Regions from separate parts of the Solwaraspora sp. WMMD406 genome, predicted to be linked through region 2. Evidence: riboswitches for the same ligand, from Rfam matches in the RefSeq annotation. Region 2 holds a riboswitch; the other holds the start of a gene.
The links. Region 2 has a riboswitch for cobalamin ahead of metE (5-methyltetrahydropteroyltriglutamate--homocysteine S-methyltransferase). Riboswitches for the same ligand answer to the same signal wherever they lie in the genome.
Positions count from the first base shown of each region.

Region 1: another riboswitch for cobalamin. It lies ahead of O7632_RS04110 (ABC transporter substrate-binding protein); the one in region 2 lies ahead of metE (5-methyltetrahydropteroyltriglutamate--homocysteine S-methyltransferase).

Region 1 is NZ_JARUBF010000001.1:911,011-918,837, reverse strand. Features, by position in the region: gene O7632_RS04115 (iron ABC transporter permease) at 1-701, opposite strand, end outside; gene O7632_RS04110 (ABC transporter substrate-binding protein) at 736-1,698, opposite strand; adenosylcobalamin (AdoCbl) riboswitch at 1,804-1,943, opposite strand; gene O7632_RS04105 (M14 family zinc carboxypeptidase) at 2,053-3,912, opposite strand; partial or broken gene O7632_RS04100 (SAM-dependent methyltransferase) at 4,182-4,356, shown strand; one part of gene O7632_RS04095 (IS5 family transposase) at 4,593-4,932, shown strand; one part of gene O7632_RS04095 (IS5 family transposase) at 4,932-5,416, shown strand; gene O7632_RS04090 (DUF2809 domain-containing protein) at 5,438-5,884, shown strand; gene O7632_RS04085 (GntR family transcriptional regulator) at 5,943-6,308, opposite strand; gene O7632_RS04080 (hypothetical protein) at 6,305-7,081, opposite strand; partial or broken gene O7632_RS04075 (VOC family protein) at 7,254-7,483, shown strand; gene O7632_RS04070 (hypothetical protein) at 7,601-7,827, shown strand, end outside.
Region 2 is NZ_JARUBF010000001.1:3,898,696-3,906,522, reverse strand. Features, by position in the region: gene O7632_RS17180 (ribonucleoside-diphosphate reductase subunit alpha) at 1-341, shown strand, start outside; gene O7632_RS17175 (ribonucleotide-diphosphate reductase subunit beta) at 338-1,423, shown strand; cobalamin riboswitch at 1,528-1,740, shown strand; gene metE (5-methyltetrahydropteroyltriglutamate--homocysteine S-methyltransferase) at 1,857-4,094, shown strand; gene O7632_RS17165 (superoxide dismutase) at 4,165-4,434, opposite strand; gene O7632_RS17160 (superoxide dismutase) at 4,438-5,052, opposite strand; gene O7632_RS17155 (ECF transporter S component) at 5,102-6,031, opposite strand; gene O7632_RS17150 (ABC transporter ATP-binding protein) at 6,028-7,641, opposite strand; gene O7632_RS17145 (CbiQ family ECF transporter T component) at 7,638-7,827, opposite strand, start outside.

The sequences.
Region 1 (7,827 bases), 3.0 Mb from region 2:
TCGAGCTCCCGGCCGTGGACCAGCACCACCAGGCCGGCGAGCACCGCGTACGGCAGAATCAGCCGGACCTCGTGCCAGCCGTCGGTGGCGAGCCGACCGAGCAGCCAGGAGTAGACCTCGCGGATGGTGTCCACGTTGCGTTGCAGCAGGTAGGTCTGCCCGGCGGCGAGGAACGCCGACACGGCGACCCCGGCGAGGATCAGCGTCGCGGTGGACCGGTCTCGGCCGCCGGCCGCGCCGAGCAGGTAGGTCAGGGCGACGGCGCCGATCGCGCCGACGAAGGCGGCCAGTGGCACCGTCACCGGCAGCCCGGTCAGCACCCCGCTGCCGGGTCGCAGCGCGATCACGGCGGTGACCGCCAGGCCGGCACCGGCTGCCACGCCGAGCAGGTGCGGGTCGGCCAGCGGGTTGCGGAACACCCCCTGGTAGCAGCCGCCGGCCAACGCCAGCATGCCGCCGACAAGCAATGCCAGCACGACCCGGGGCAGTCGCAGCTGGGTGACGATGGCGATCTGCCGCTCGCTCAGTCCGCTGTCGACCTGCGCACCGGGCAGGAGGTTGAGCAGTTCGGCGGCGACCCGCACCGGCGGCAGGCTGGCCGGCCCGAAGGCCAGCCCGGCGACCACGGCCAGCACGACGGCGAGCAGCGCGCCGGCGAACCAGCCCGCCGTCAGGCCGGGGCGGTGACGACGCGGCACCATCGCCCCGGCCTGGCCGGTTCCGGCGGACGTCACCTCAGGAGGCGGCCGCGTCGACGGCGTCGACGATCGCGCGTACCAGGTCGACCACGCGTGGACCCCACCGCGAGGCGATGTCGTCGTCGAGTTCGACGACCTGTCCGTCGCGGACGGCCGTGATCGTCGACCAGCCGGCCCGGTCGGCGACCGTCTCGGCGGTCTGCTGGCAGCACTTGGTGTCGGCGAGGAAGATCAGATCCGGGTCGGCGTCGATCACCGCTTCGGCCGACAGTTGGGGGTAGCCGCCGGCCGCCCCGTCGGCGTCCGCCGGGTCGGCGATGTTGACCAGCCCGACCATGTCGAACAGCGCACCGATGAAGGTCTCACTGGTCACCGTGTAGAACGTCGGATCGAGTTCGTAGTAGTAGGAGAGCGGTTCGGCGGGTTTCGGCGCGTCCGCGACCAGCTTGTCGATCTCCGTACGCATGCCCTCGACCAGGTCGTTCGCCGCGTCGACCTGCCCGGTCAGCGCACCGAGTTCACTGATCTGGCGGTACGTGTCGTCCAGGGTCACCGCCGCCGACGCCAGGTAGACCGGGATGGTCAACCGGGTCAGGCCGGCCACCACGCCGTTGGTGTCACCGGAGAGCACCACCAGGTCCGGTTCGTAGGTGGCGATCGCCTCGGCGTTGGGGGTGAACCCGGACAGGTCGGTGGTGGGTACGCCCGCCGGATGGTTGGAGTTGTCGTCGACGGCGACGACCTGGTCGCCCGCGCCGATGGCGAACAGCATCTCGGTCGCGGTCGGCGACAGCGCCACGATCCGTTCCGGCCGTTCGTCCAGGGTGAGTTCGCCGACCGTCACCGGAAAACCGGCGGCGACGCTCGGACTCGACTCGGCCTGCGGTTCGTCATCGGTCGCGCCGCCGCCGCAGCCAGCGACGGTGAGGGCCAGCGCGGCGGCGATCGCGGCGGCGCGTAGTCCGGTCCGGGCGGCGGTTCGGGCATCGGTACGGGTCATGGCGGCGGTCCGCCAACGGGGTCTGCTCATCTGGTCCTCCTGTCGGTCGAGGGCTGGTGCTTCGCCGACAGGTCGGAGTCCGTGCTGCTGACCCGGCCACGTGGCGAGGCGCCCTTCCTCGAGAGCGCGGTTCGCGACCGCTCCGCAGGCGACCTGGCTCACCCCGACAGGTCGGGGCATCACAGTTGCGGGACAGCGCCGGATTCGCACCGGCTTCGCTGCGGGGTGGTCGGGTAGCACCGTAACCCACCACCGGTGAGCTGCCTTAACCGCGACAGCGGGCGGGCCGCCGTACGGTGACGTACACCGCACCGCGACCCGCCCGATCATCGGTGTCGACGCGAACGTGGTGGATCAGGACCGGGTGATCGTCACGTTGTCGATGGCGGCCTCGACCAGGCTGGCGGTGGAGGCGTCCGCCGCCTGGACGACGATGCGCACCGACTGACCCGCGTACGGGGTCAGGTTGTAGCTGCCGGTCGACCACGAGCCGTAGCGGTTGCTGGCCGCGCCGGCCTGGTTGAACAGGGTGGTCGTGCCACCGCTGTGCACCACACTGACCCGGAAGTAGTCCGCCGACGACGAGTTGTTGAGATGCGCCAGGTACCAGGCCAGCGACAGGGTCAACGTGCCGCTCGACGGCAGGCTGATCGCCGGCGACTGGGCGGTGGTCACTCCGCCGTCGATGTCGTACGCACCGGCCGACGAACCGGCCAGCCGGCCGGTGACCAGGCTGTTGCTGCCCTGGTACGGGGTGAGTTGCAGCGCCCCGCCGGAGCTGGTGGCCTGGGCCGCGCCCCGCTCCCACTGCCCGGTGCTGGCGGTGTCCGTACCGCTGGGGTTGGTGGTCCAGCCGGTCGCGGTCTCGAAGGTGTCCGACCAGACGGTGGTGCCCGGCGGGTCGACCGGGCCGCCGCCGCAGTACTGGCTCTCCTTGCCGATCGCCCGGTACGGGCAGTCGGCGTACTCGCTGAGGATCAGCACGGCCTCCCGGTTACGGGCGGTCTGCGTCGGGATCACCTCGTCGGGCGGGTAGAAGCCACCGCCACCGGACGAGCCGGGGTACAGCTCGAAGGTGTACGCCCAGATGTCGTGTTCGGCCCACATCCAGTCGATGCTGCTGCCGTCGGTGATGTAGAGGTCGGACGCCTGTTCGGGGGTGTAGCCGTTGGTGGCGGCCATCTGGCCGCCGATGGTGGCGAAGGTGTTGTACTGGTCGGCGGTCATTCCGCTGGGGGTGTTGGCGGTGGTCCAGCCGAACGGCCAGAGCACCAGCTCCGAGTAGGAGTGGAAGTCGATGTTGGCCTTGATCTGCTGGGTGCCGCCGACGACCCGGCTGTTGACGAAGTTGCGCAGCGCCTGGGTCTCCGGCGCGGAGAACGCCGACGGACCGCGGTAGGTGTCCGACGACGGGGAGCCGGACGAGCCGCCGCAGCAGCCCCACAGGTAGCCCCAGTTGCGGTTGAGGTCGGTGCCGACCGCCAGGGCGCCGCTGTTCGGCTGCCGGTTCTTGCGCCAGGACCGGTAGGAGCCGGTGGCGATGTCGTACTCGCTGCCGTCCGGGTTGACGCTCGGGATGATCCACAGTTCCCGGTTGTTGACGATGTTGGTGATCCGGGAGTCGCTGCCGTAGCTGTCGGTGAACAGGTTGAGCAGGTAGATCGCCATCTCGACGGTGAGGTGCTCACGGGCGTGCTGCTGTGAGTTGAACAGGATCTCCGGTTCGTTCTCGTCGGTGGCGACGTTGTCGGAGATCTTGACCGCCATCAGGTCCCGGCCCTCGTACGACGTACCAATGCTGATCTTGCGGGCGATGGTCGGATGGTCCGCGACGACCTTGTTCACGGCGGCGGTCATCTCGGCGTAGTTGTGGTAGGCCGAGTCCGAGGGCGGGAAGTCCATCGTGCCCACGTCGCCGGTGTCACGGGCCGGGGCGCGGACCGCTTCGACCTCGAAGCCGAGCGCCTCGATCGCCCTGATCTCGGCACGGGTCGCGGTGATGTTGAGGACGCCGTGCTCGATGTAGTCGATCGCGGCACCGGTCTTGGCCACCGCGTCGCGGTCGGCGAAGGTCTTCGGCCCGAGCACCCGGTACGGGCCGGCGATCGAGTCGCGGTCGACACCTGTCGGTTTGGGATCGGCCGACACCGGGCCGGTGACGATGGCGAAGATCCCGACGACACCAGCGATGGCCAGGACGATCGTCCTTCGCATCGAGGTGGCTGTCGAAGTCGAGGGGCGGAATCGCATGTAGACCTCCTGGGGGTGGGGAGGATCCCGCTAGTGAGCACAACTGCACCACCTGTCACATGGTCATATCAATATCCATTACGCTAAGTTCCATGCCAAGCTGATCATCACACGATCGGGATACTTCTCGTACCAGACATTTCGCAGGGAGATCCGCAACTCGTGACGGTGGCCAGCGACCTCACTGCGGCGATGGTCGTCGCCTGCCGCGCGAAAGGCATCGACGCCAGGTTGACGGCACCGAGGGCGTCGCGGACTGGGACGACCACGACCCGCCCCGGTTCTTCTCGCTGCGTACCGACGAGCAGATCCGGCGGTACGCCACCAACGTGTTCGACCTCGTCGACTTCCACGCCCTGGACGGGCCACGGCGACTGCCGCTTCCAGTCGTTGACCCTGCGCCGCCCCACCGAGCTGCGGACATCCGATGAACGTCGTCGGTCGAGGCGCCACCGCGTCATCGACTGCTCAAGATCAATGTGAGCGTCATTGTTGTCAAAGTCCCCGGATGACAACGATGACGCTCACATTGATCTTGAGGTGCACGATGGTCGCCCACGATGGAGCGGCGGAGAACGCCTAAGACCGTGTGTCGTTTGGGGTTGTTGAAGTTCAAGGTCATTCGTTGACGTGGTGTGGATGACGTGGAGAAGTACTGCCCCGACGCGTTGTGGCACCTCGCGCGGCCGTTGCTGCCGCCGCACCCGGAAAGGCACCAGGGCGGCGGCCGGCGGCGGACCGATGACCGGGCGATGCTCGCGGCGATCCTGTACGTACTGGAGTCCGGCTGCTCGTGGCGCAAGCTGCCCGCCTCGTTCCCGGTCCACTGGCGCACCGCGCACCGCCGGTTCGCCGAATGGGTCGAGGCCGGGGTGATGACCGCCCTGCACCGGGCGACGCTCGATGTCCTCGGCGCGGCCGGGCGGATCGACTGGTCGAGGGTGAGTGTCGACAGCATGCACGTACGCGCGGTGAAAAGGGGGACCTGACCGGGCCCAGCCCGGTGGACCGGGGCAAGCCCGGCTCCAAGATCCACGCCATGAGCGACCGGGGCGGGTTGCCGCTGCACGTGGGCGTCTCCGCCGCGAACCTCAACGACCACCGGATGCTCGAGGACATGGTCGACGGCGTCACACCAGTGCGTCAACCGGTCGGCCGGCCGCGTCGACGACCGGCCAAACTCCACGGCGACAAGGGCTACGACTACCCCGAATGCCGCGACCTGCTGCGCGCACGCGGCATCGTCGCACGGATCGCGCGCAAGGGCGTCGAGTCGTCGAAGCGGCTGGGCCGGCACCGCTACGTCATCGAACGCTGCCTCGAGTGGATGACCCGGTTCCGACGGCTGGTCCGCCGCTACGACCGCAAGGCTTCCCACTACCTCGGATTCCTCCACCTGGCATGCGCTCTGATCTGCTACCGCCGCGCCGACCGACTCAACCTGTTGACCAGCAACAACCCCTACTGACACACGGTCTAAAGTGGCCCGATGACGGACCGGTGGTGCGCACGGCTGGCGGGTCTGGCTGCCGCTGGCGGATTTCTCGCTATCGCGCTCGGCATCCGGGTGCTGGCCAGTGGGGACGGTGTGCTGGACAGTTCCGGTGCGCTGCGGCAGTACTCCGGCACCGCTTTGTACGCGTCGATGGTCTACGCCGGCGTGTTCGTCCTGGCACCCCGGGCCGCGCCAACGCTGGCGGGGGTGGTCGCCGTCGCTTTCTGCTGGCTCGTCGAACTGTTCCAGCTGACCGGAATACCAGCGGAGCTGTCCGTGCGCAGTCTGCTCGCGCGGCTGGTCCTGGGCGCCCATTTCGACGCCACCGATCTGGCCTGGTACGTGGTGGGCGCCCTGCCGTTGCTGGTGCTGCACGTGGGTATCGACCGCTGGCGGCACCGTCGTTACCCGCGACAGAAAGCCGACGCCGCTCACCCGTAGCGCGTGTTCACGGCGTCAACGTGTTCACGGCGTCAACGTGTTCACGGCGTCAACGTGTTCACGGCGTCGACGGATGGCCGAGGGCCGCTTGGACGATCCGAACCGCTTCGGCCGGGTCGATGCCGACCCGAGCGATGATCGTCGCGTAGTCGCGGGCGGCGCGGCGGGCCTGCTCCAAGGCCTGGTCGCCGGCGGCGGAGACGAACGAGCCGGCCCGCCCCCGGGTTTCGATCAGCCCGGCCTCCTCCAACTCCCGGTACGCCCGCCCGACGGTGTTCACGGCGAGGCCGAGGTCGGCGGCGAGCCGGCGGACCGTCGGCAGCCTGGTGCCGACGGCCAGCGTCCGGTCCTGGATCTGCTTCGCGAGCTGGGACCGCAACTGCTCGTACGGCGGCGTCGGCGAGGCCGCGTCGATGACGATCAACGGACGATCATGGCCTGCCGGGCCGTCGCCCCGACGTCGGCGGTCCGGCGGTGGATCAGGGCCAGCGCGACGACACCGACCGGGACGAGTCCGATCGACACCGCGTTCCACCAGCCCAGCGACTCGCCGTACAGGAAGATGGCCGGCAGCGTCCAGACCAGGTTGGGGGTGACCAGGGCGCGGGCGTCCTCGACCCGCATGATGACGTCGGCCGTCAGCGACGCCTCGTCCTGCGCCACGGCCGGACTGGTCAGCACCTGGCGCAGTTGCAGGATCGTGCCGACGCCGGCACCGGCGAGGCCGATCAGGACGACAGCCGCCCCGGCGCGCAGGTCAGGATCGGAGATCGGCAGGACGCTCACCGCGAGCAGCAGCGCGCCGGCGAAGGTGGCGACCGCGAAAACGGCGTACGGCCGGCCCAGCACCGCCGGCCAGCCGAACCCGACCGGATGCGCCACCCGTCGGGGAAGTCGCGCTCCGGCCCGCCGGTCGACGCGCCGGACCCACCAGCCGAGCAGCCACTGGCCCGCGAGCATCGCGACCACCAGGGCGGTCAGCACCAGCAGGCGTAGCCGGGCCGACGTGCCGTCGCCGAGTCGGGACACGTGGGTGAGTGCCGCGCCGATCAAGAACCCGGCCAGTAGGACGCTGCCGTAGAAGGTGGCCTGCCGACGCGCGGCCAGCCGGGCCACGAGCAGCGGGGTCGGCTCGATGTCGGTCAGACCGTGCCGGTCGAGCCACTGCCTGGTCTCGGGGTGCTCTGCCTGGCTCATGTCACCACGCCCTTCTGTCGCAACTCATGTCGCAACTCTTGTCGCAATAGAATGCGACATTGTCTGCGACAAAATCAACCCCGCGACAGGTCACCACGGACTGGCCCGCCGGGCACGGCGTGGCGGACGAGACCGGGCGGCGGGAGGCTACACCTGCATCTATGGTGGGCCGATGGCATCGGTCAAGCAGTTCCAGGTCACCTTCGACTGCGAGCGGCCGGAGCCGTCGCCCGGTTCTGGTGCGAGGTGCTGGGGTACGTCGTTCCCCCGCCGCCGAAGGGGTTCACCTCCTGGGAAGAGTTCGATCGGCGCGTACGGGTGGAATTGCTGACCGCAGATGGTTTCAACGAGTCGTGCCTCGTGATGCGCGACGTCGAGGGCAACGAGTTCTGCCTCGACTGAGGATCCGACGGCAGCCCTTCCATCACATCGATCACGATGAAAGAATGTGATCGTTACATGTCGATTCCACGGCATCAGGGCACGTGGAGGTCGGCGAATGACCCGATGGGAGCATGCATGCGAAGACTGACCACATTGCTGGTGGCGTTCACGATCGCCATGGCCGGACTGTTCGCGACCACCGTCGCCCCGGCGTCGGCGGACTACCCGGACCCGCCGGGCGGCACCCTCCGCAACGTCTACAGTAGCCTGAGTTTCTGCAACTCGTACGGCACCTACGGGGTCCAGAACGACCTGTGGAGCTCGTACCTCTGCCAGTACCGCGCGTACGGCTACCCACCCTC
Region 2 (7,827 bases):
TTCCCCCGCAGGTACGGGAGCTGTTCCGTACCGCCTGGGAGCTGCCGCAGCGGGCGCTGATCGACCTGGCCGCCGCCCGGACCCCGTTCATCGACCAATCGCAGTCGTTGAACCTGTTCATGAGCGCCCCCACCATCGGCAAGCTGTCGTCGATGTACCTGTACGCCTGGAAATCCGGGCTGAAGACCACCTACTACCTGCGGTCGCGTCCCGCGACCCGGATCCAGCAGGCCACCGTCGCCATCGCCACCCCGGGCGTCACCCCGACCATCGCGGTCGGCGACGATGACGCGCTGGCCTGCTCCCTGGAAAACCCCGAAAGCTGCGAGGCCTGCCAGTGACCACGATTCCCGACACCCGTACCGCTGCCTCCGACGCCCGTACCACCGCGGGTGCCGCCGCCGGTGCCGCCCCGGGCGAGCGGCACCTGCTGCTCGACCCCGGCATGGACCTGACCCTGCGACCGATGCGGTATCCACGGTTCTTCGACCGGTTCCGTGACGCGATCAAGAACACCTGGACCGTCGAAGAGGTCGACCTGCACTCCGACCTCGCCGACCTGGCCCGCCTCACGCCAGCGGAGCGGCACCTGGTGTCCCGACTGGTCGCGTTCTTCGCCACCGGCGACACGATCGTGGCCAACAACCTGGTGCTCAACCTCTACCAGCACGTCAACTCGCCGGAGGGTCGGCTCTACCTGTCCCGGCAGCTGTTCGAGGAGGCGGTGCACGTCCAGTTCTACCTCAACCTGCTCGACACCTACGTGCCGGACGAGCAGGAACGCTTCGCGGCGTTCGCGGCGGTGGAGAACATCCCGTCGATCGCCCGCAAGGCCGAGTTCTGCTTCCGGTGGATCGACTCGATCTTCGAGCTCCGGGAGCTGCGTACCCGCGCCGACCGGCGGGCGTTCCTGCTCAACCTGATCTGCTTCGCCGCCTGCATCGAGGGCCTGTTCTTCTACGGCGCCTTCGCCTACGTGTACTTCTTGCGGTCCCGGGGGCTGCTCAACGGTCTCGCGTCGGGCACCAACTGGGTGTTCCGCGACGAGTCGATGCACATGGCGTTCGCCTTCGACGTGGTGGACACCGTCCGCGCCGAGGAGCCGGACCTGTTCGACGCCGAGATGGAACAGCAGGTGCGGGACATGCTCGCCGAGGCGGTCGAGTGCGAGGTGCAGTTCGCCGCCGACCTGCTCGAACAGGGCGTCTCCGGGATGTCCCTGACCGACATGCGCGAGTACCTGCAGCACGTCGCCGACCGGCGGCTGGCCGCACTCGGCATCGCACCGATGTACGGCTCGACCAACCCGTTCGCCTTCATGGACCTGCAGGACGTGCAGGAACTGTCGAACTTCTTCGAACGCCGGGTGTCGGCGTACCAGGTCGGGGTGACCGGATCGGTCACCTTCGACGACGACTTCTGACCAACGGAGTCGGCGCCACCCGCTCCCGCTCCCGCTCCCGTCCGGTCCCGACCGCCGGGCTCCGCTGCCACCCGCCCTCGTCCGGCCACCGCCGAGGTGCCCGTACGATGGCGGGTGGTGCTGGTTCGTTCCGCCCACCAGGCGGAACGTCGCAAGAGGGAACCCGGTGCGAATCCGGGACTGCCCCGCAGCGGTAAGTGGGAACGACCGCCGTCAACGAAGCACTGGACCGCGAGGTCTGGGAAGCGACGGCCAGTAGGCGACCAGTCGGGTCACGCCCACGAGTCCGAAGACCTGCCAGCGCTGCGCACACCGCCCGGTGTGCGTCGCCGGCGGCCTCGCGGGAGGGCCGGGGCGGAAGCCGTACCGTTGCCGGCTTTCCTCCCTGGTTCTTTTCCCGTGCCGCTGGGCACTTCGAGGGAAGGACCCTGTGGTGACAACCACCTTCGGCCAGAGCACCGTGCTCGGCTACCCGCGCATCGGCGCCAACCGCGAGCTGAAGAAAGCCGTCGAGAGCTACTGGGCCGGCCGTATCGACGCGGCGGCCCTGGCGGACACCGCCGCCACGCTGCGCGCCGAGGTCTGGCGGACCCTGCGCGACGCCCGGCTCGACGCGATCCCGTCGAACACGTTCTCCTACTACGACCACGTCCTGGACACCGCCGTCGCGGTCGGCGCGATCCCCGACCGGTTCACCCGACTGGGCCTGTCCGAACTGGACACCTACTTCGCGATGGCCCGGGGCGTCGACGCCGAGCCGGCGTTGGAGCTGACCAAGTGGTTCGCCACCAACTACCACTATCTGGTGCCGGAGATCGGCCCCGACACCGTGTTCACGGCGAACCCGACGAAGGCGTTGGCCGAGTACGCCGAGGCACGTGACCTGGGCGTCGTCACCCGGCCGGTGCTGGTCGGGCCGGCCACGTTCCTGCTCCTGGCCAAGGGGCACGACCCGTTCGCCCGCCTCGACGACCTGGTCGAGACGTACGCGCGGATCCTCACCGCGCTGGCCGACGCGGGCGTGGCCTGGGTGCAGCTCGACGAGCCGGCCTACGTCACCGACCGCAGCCCCGAGGAGATAGCCGCGCTCCGCCGCGCCTACACCCGGCTGGGCGACCTCACGCACCGGCCACGGATCTTCGTCGCCACCTACTTCGGCGACCTCGGCGACGCGCTGCCGGCTCTGCTGGCCACTCCGGTCGAGGCGATCGGCGTCGACCTGGTCGCCGGCCCGGACAACGTGAAGCGGCTGGCGGCCGCCGGCCCACTGCGCGGCAGGACCATCGTGGCCGGGCTGGTCGACGGCCACAACATCTGGCGGACCGACCTGCGGGCCGCCGTGGCGACCGGCGCCGTGCTCGCCGGACTGGCCGATCACGTCGCCGTCGCCACCTCCTGTTCGCTGCTGCACGTCCCGGTCGACCTGGCCGCCGAAACCCGGCTGGATCCCCGGCTGTCGGAGCGGCTGGCGTTCGCCCGGCAAAAAGTCGACGAGGTCGTCGCGCTCGGTCGCGCGCTGCGCGACGGGACCGGGCAGCTGCCGCCACCGCCTCCGGCCGCACCAGCGGGGTGGCGGCACGACGACGTACGTACCCGGCTCACCGCCCTGCGTCCGGTGGACCGCCAGCGCGGCGACTACGCCGACCGGGTAGCCGCCCAGCGGCGGCGGTTGGCGCTGCCGGCGTTGCCGACCACCACGATCGGATCGTTTCCGCAGACCGCCGAACTCCGCGCGGCCCGCGCCGAGCACCGGGCCGGGCGGCTCGACGACGCCGGCTACGTCCAGCGGATGCGCGCCGAGGTCGCCCACGTCGTCCGGCTGCAGGAGCGGCTCGGCCTTGACGTGCTCGTGCACGGCGAACCGGAACGCAACGACATGGTCCAGTATTTCGCCGAGCAGCTCGACGGGTGCGCCGCCACCGAGCACGGCTGGGTGCAGTCGTACGGCTCCCGCTGCGTCCGCCCACCGATCATCTACGGCGACGTGGCCCGCACCGCGCCGATGACGGTCGAGTGGTCCGCCTACGCCCAGTCGTTGACCGACAAGCCGGTCAAGGGCATGCTGACCGGCCCGGTCACCATCCTGGCCTGGTCATTCGTGCGTACGGACCAACCGCTGGCCGACACCGCCGATCAGGTGGCGCTCGCCCTGCGCGACGAGTGCCGCGACCTGGCGGCCGCCGGGATCGGGGTGATCCAGGTCGACGAGCCGGCCCTGCGGGAGACCCTGCCGCTGCGCCGGGCGGACCAGCAGGCGTACCTGGACTGGGCGGTCGCCGCGTTCCGCCTGGCGACCAGCGGGGTGGCCGACGACGTGCAGATCCACACCCACCTGTGCTACTCCGAGTTCGGTGAGGTGATCACCGCGATCGACGCCCTCGACGCCGACGTGACCAGCATCGAGGCGTCCCGCTCGAAGATGGAGGTCCTCGACGACCTCGCCGCGATCGGATACCGCCGGGGGGTCGGCCCCGGGGTGTGGGACATCCACTCGCCCCGGGTGCCGGCCCTGGACGAGGTGGTCGAGGCGGTACGCCGCGCGGTGGCGGCCGTCCCGGCGGACCGCCTGTGGGTCAACCCGGACTGTGGTTTGAAGACTCGCGGATACCCCGAGGTCGAGGCGTCGCTGCGGCACCTGGTCGCGGCCGCCGCGCGGGTGCGGGGAGACTGACGACACCACGCCGGGCGGACTTCACCGAAGTCCGCCCGGCGTGGGAGGTGTGCCAGCGCGGCCCGAGGTGTCAGTCGGTCGGCGGCGGCCGGTGCGTTCCTGCGGCCAGGTGCAGCGAGAGTTCCCGCACGAGATCGTCCATGGTCTGTCCGCTCTGGGCGCGGACCAGTCCGAGGGCGAGGTCGGCGAGCAGGTAGAAGCCGAGCGTCCGGGCGTGTTCCGAGGGAAAGTCCGCCAGCAGTGCCTCGGCGCCGTCGAGGTCGCCGCGATGTCGCGCGGCGATGACGCCGGCGGCGCGCTGGACGACGTCGGCCGCGGCGGGTACGGGGTGATCCGCCACCGGTCAGATCAACGGCTTCGCCGCGCGGGCGGCGGTGAACCGGGCCGTGACGTCGGCCCAGTCGACCAGGTCCCAGAGCCGGTCGACGTAGTCCGGGCGGACGTTACGGTACTGCAGGTAGTAGGCGTGCTCCCAGGCGTCGAAGACCAGGATCGGCGTCGACGCCTGACCGACGTTGCCGTGGTGGTCGTAGACCTGCTCGACGATGAGCCGTCGGCTCAGCGGTTCCCAGGCGAGCACGCCCCAGCCGGATCCCTGGACGCCCTTGGTGGCCGTGGACAGCTGACCGGCGAACGCCTCGAACGAGCCGAAGTGCTCGTCGATCGCGGCGGCCAACTCGCCGTCGGGACGGTCACCGCCGTCGGGCGAGAGGTTGTTCCAGAAGATCGAGTGCAGCACGTGGCCGGAGAGGTTGAAGGCGAAGGTCTTTTCCAGGCCGACCAGCGTCGAGTAGTCGCCCTTGTCGCGCGCCTCGGCGAGCTGGTCGAGCGCGTCGTTGCTGCCCTTGACGTATGCGGCGTGGTGCTTGCTGTGGTGCAGTTCGAGGATCTCACCGGACATGGCGGGTTCGAGCGCGCCGTAGTCGTAGGGCATGTCGGGCAACGTGTACACGGCCACAGAAGTTCCCTCCGTAGTGCCATCAGTGTGCTGTTGCCACTATTTTGCATCATCGGCCGGGCGGGTCGCCCGCGCGGTGCGCGACCACGTCCGCCGCCGTCGTCGGCGGAGGGGACGGCGTGGGGACCTCCACCGGCGTGGTGACCTCCGCCAGTGCGTCGAACTCCACCGGCGCGTCGAAGGCCGCCCGACGGGCGGCCCGGCGGAGCACGGTCAGCACCGCCGGGCCGGCGAGCAGGAGCGCGACCCCGTTGGTCAGCGCGCGACCGGTGTCCCACCCGAACGTGGAGGTGGTGACGGTGAAGACGGCGAACCGGTGCAGGTTGTCCAGAACCGGGTCGCCGGGGACGAAGTCGAGCTGGGTGCCCTGGGCGAGGTACGGCCAGAACCACATGTTCATCAGGAAGCCGTACAGGTAGGCGGCCACGACTCCGTACAGGGCGAGCAGGGCGATTTCCGCCTTGCCCCTGGGGCGGCGCGGGAGCAGACCGGCACCGAGGCCGACCCAGGCGGCGGCGATCATCTGGAAGGGCAGCCACGGACCGACGCCCGCGGTCAGCAGCGCCGAGGCGAACAGACTGGTGCAGCCGAGCACGAACCCGAACCCGCTGCCGAACACCCGACCGGCGAGCACGAGCAGGAAGAAGACCGTTTCGATACCGGCCGTACCGGCGCCCAGCGGCCGGAGCGCGGCGTTGACGGCAGACAGTACGCCGAGCATGGCCAGGGTCTTGGTGTCGATCCCACCGGAGGTGAGCTCGCTCAACACGATGGCGATGAGCAGCGGCAGGATCAGCACGAACATCAGCGGAGCGTCGTCGGCGTGCGCGATCGCGGTCGGGGCGGGCGCGGCGAACAACGGCCAGAAGAACATGGCCAGGCCGGCGGTCGACACGAGGCCGAGCACCAGCGCACCGCGTACCTTGACGCGCACCAGCGTCCGGCCGCTGGTCCGGGTGGCCTTCGTCGCGCCGCTCATCCCGTGGTTCCGGCCAGCGCGGCGGCCACTTGGTCCACGGTGAGCCACGGCGCGGGCGCCAGGATCTTCGCGACCTGCGGCGCGAACGCCGGAGAGGCGACGACGACCTCGGCGGTCGGGCCGTCGGCGACGATCTCCCCTTCGGCTATGACGAGCACCCGGTCGGCGACCGCCGCCACGAACTCCACGTCGTGGGTGGCGACGACGACCGCGCGTCCATCGGCGGCGAGGCGGCGTACCAACGCCGCGAAGTGTCTCTTGCCGGGGTAGTCGAGGCCACGGGTCGGCTCGTCCAGCAAGACGACGGTGGGCGCGGCGGCCAGCTGGATGGCCAGGACCAGGGCCAACTTCTGTCCCTCGGACAGGTCCCGGGGATGCTGCTGGTCCCCGATGCCGGGCACGAGATCGTCGAGCAGCGCGCGGCATGTGCCAGGCGGCGAGCCGGACTCGCGGTCGGCCTGTGCGCATTCGGCCTCGACGCTGTCGAGATACAACAGATCACTGGCAGTCTGCGGAACGAGCCCGACGATGGCGCGGGCCCGGTGTGCCGGTCGGTCCCGAGGGTCGACCCCACCGACGTCCACCTGGCCGCCGTGCCGTGGACCGGATCCCTGCAGCGCCCACAGCAGGGACGACTTCCCTGATCCGTTACGGCCCATCAGCGCGGTCACCGAACCCGCCGAGAAGTCGACGCCGACGCCGCGTACGGCGACGACCGGACCGTACCGGACGACGATCCCCCGGGCACGCAGCAGGACCGGACCGGTGGCGTCGGGACAGGTTGGTGGCGGCCCGGTGTCGGCGAGCCGGGTACGCAGCTCGCCGGCCCGGCGTCGGGCGTCGCGCACCGACAGCGGGAGCGGGTTCCAGCCGACGAGGCGTCCCAACTCGACGACCGGTGGGGCGACCACGGCGGTGGCCAGGACGTCGCCGGGTGTCCCGGACGACACGGTGGCGTCGCCGGCGAGGTAGATGAGGCGATCGGCGTATTGGACGACCCGCTCCAGCCGGTGTTCGGCGACGACGACGGTGATGCCGAGATCGTGGACGAGACGGGTGATCGCCGCGAGGACGTCCTCCGCGGCCGTGGGGTCGAGCGAGGACGTGGGCTCGTCGAGAATCAGCACCATGGGGTGCGCCGTGAGGGCGGCCCCGATCGCCACCCGTTGCTGCTGCCCGCCGGAGAGGGTACGCAGCGGACGGCGGCGCAGGTCGGCAATGCCCAGCAGGTCGAGGGTCTCCTCGACCCGCTTGCGCATCACGGCGGCGGGGACGGCGAGTTGTTCCATCCCGTAGGCGAGTTCCTCCTCGACGGTGTCGGTGGTGAAGCCGGCGAGCGGGTCCTGCCCGACGACCCCCACCAGGTCGGCGAACTCGCGGGGCGGATGATCACGGGTGCTCCGGCCGGCGACGGTGACCCGACCACTCAGTCGCCCACCGGTGAAGTGCGGTACGAGTCCGTTGACGGCACGCAGTAACGTCGACTTCCCCGCGCCGGTCCGGCCGGCGACCAGGCACAGCTCCCCTTCGGCGATGCTCAGTGTCACGTTCGACAGCGCCGCTGTCGCGGCCCCGGGATAGGTCACCGTGACATCGTCGAACTCGATCATCCGCGGACGACCTCCGCTCGCAGCTGATGGTGCGTGGTGTGTGCGACCGGCGCGGCGGGGTCGACCGGCGTGGTGTGTGCGACCGGCGCGGCAGGTGGATCGGTCTCCGGCGGTGGCGGCGGCGCCAGCCAGGCGGGCAGCGCCGCGAGGAGGATCGACGCCGCCGGTAGCGGCATGACCTCAGGC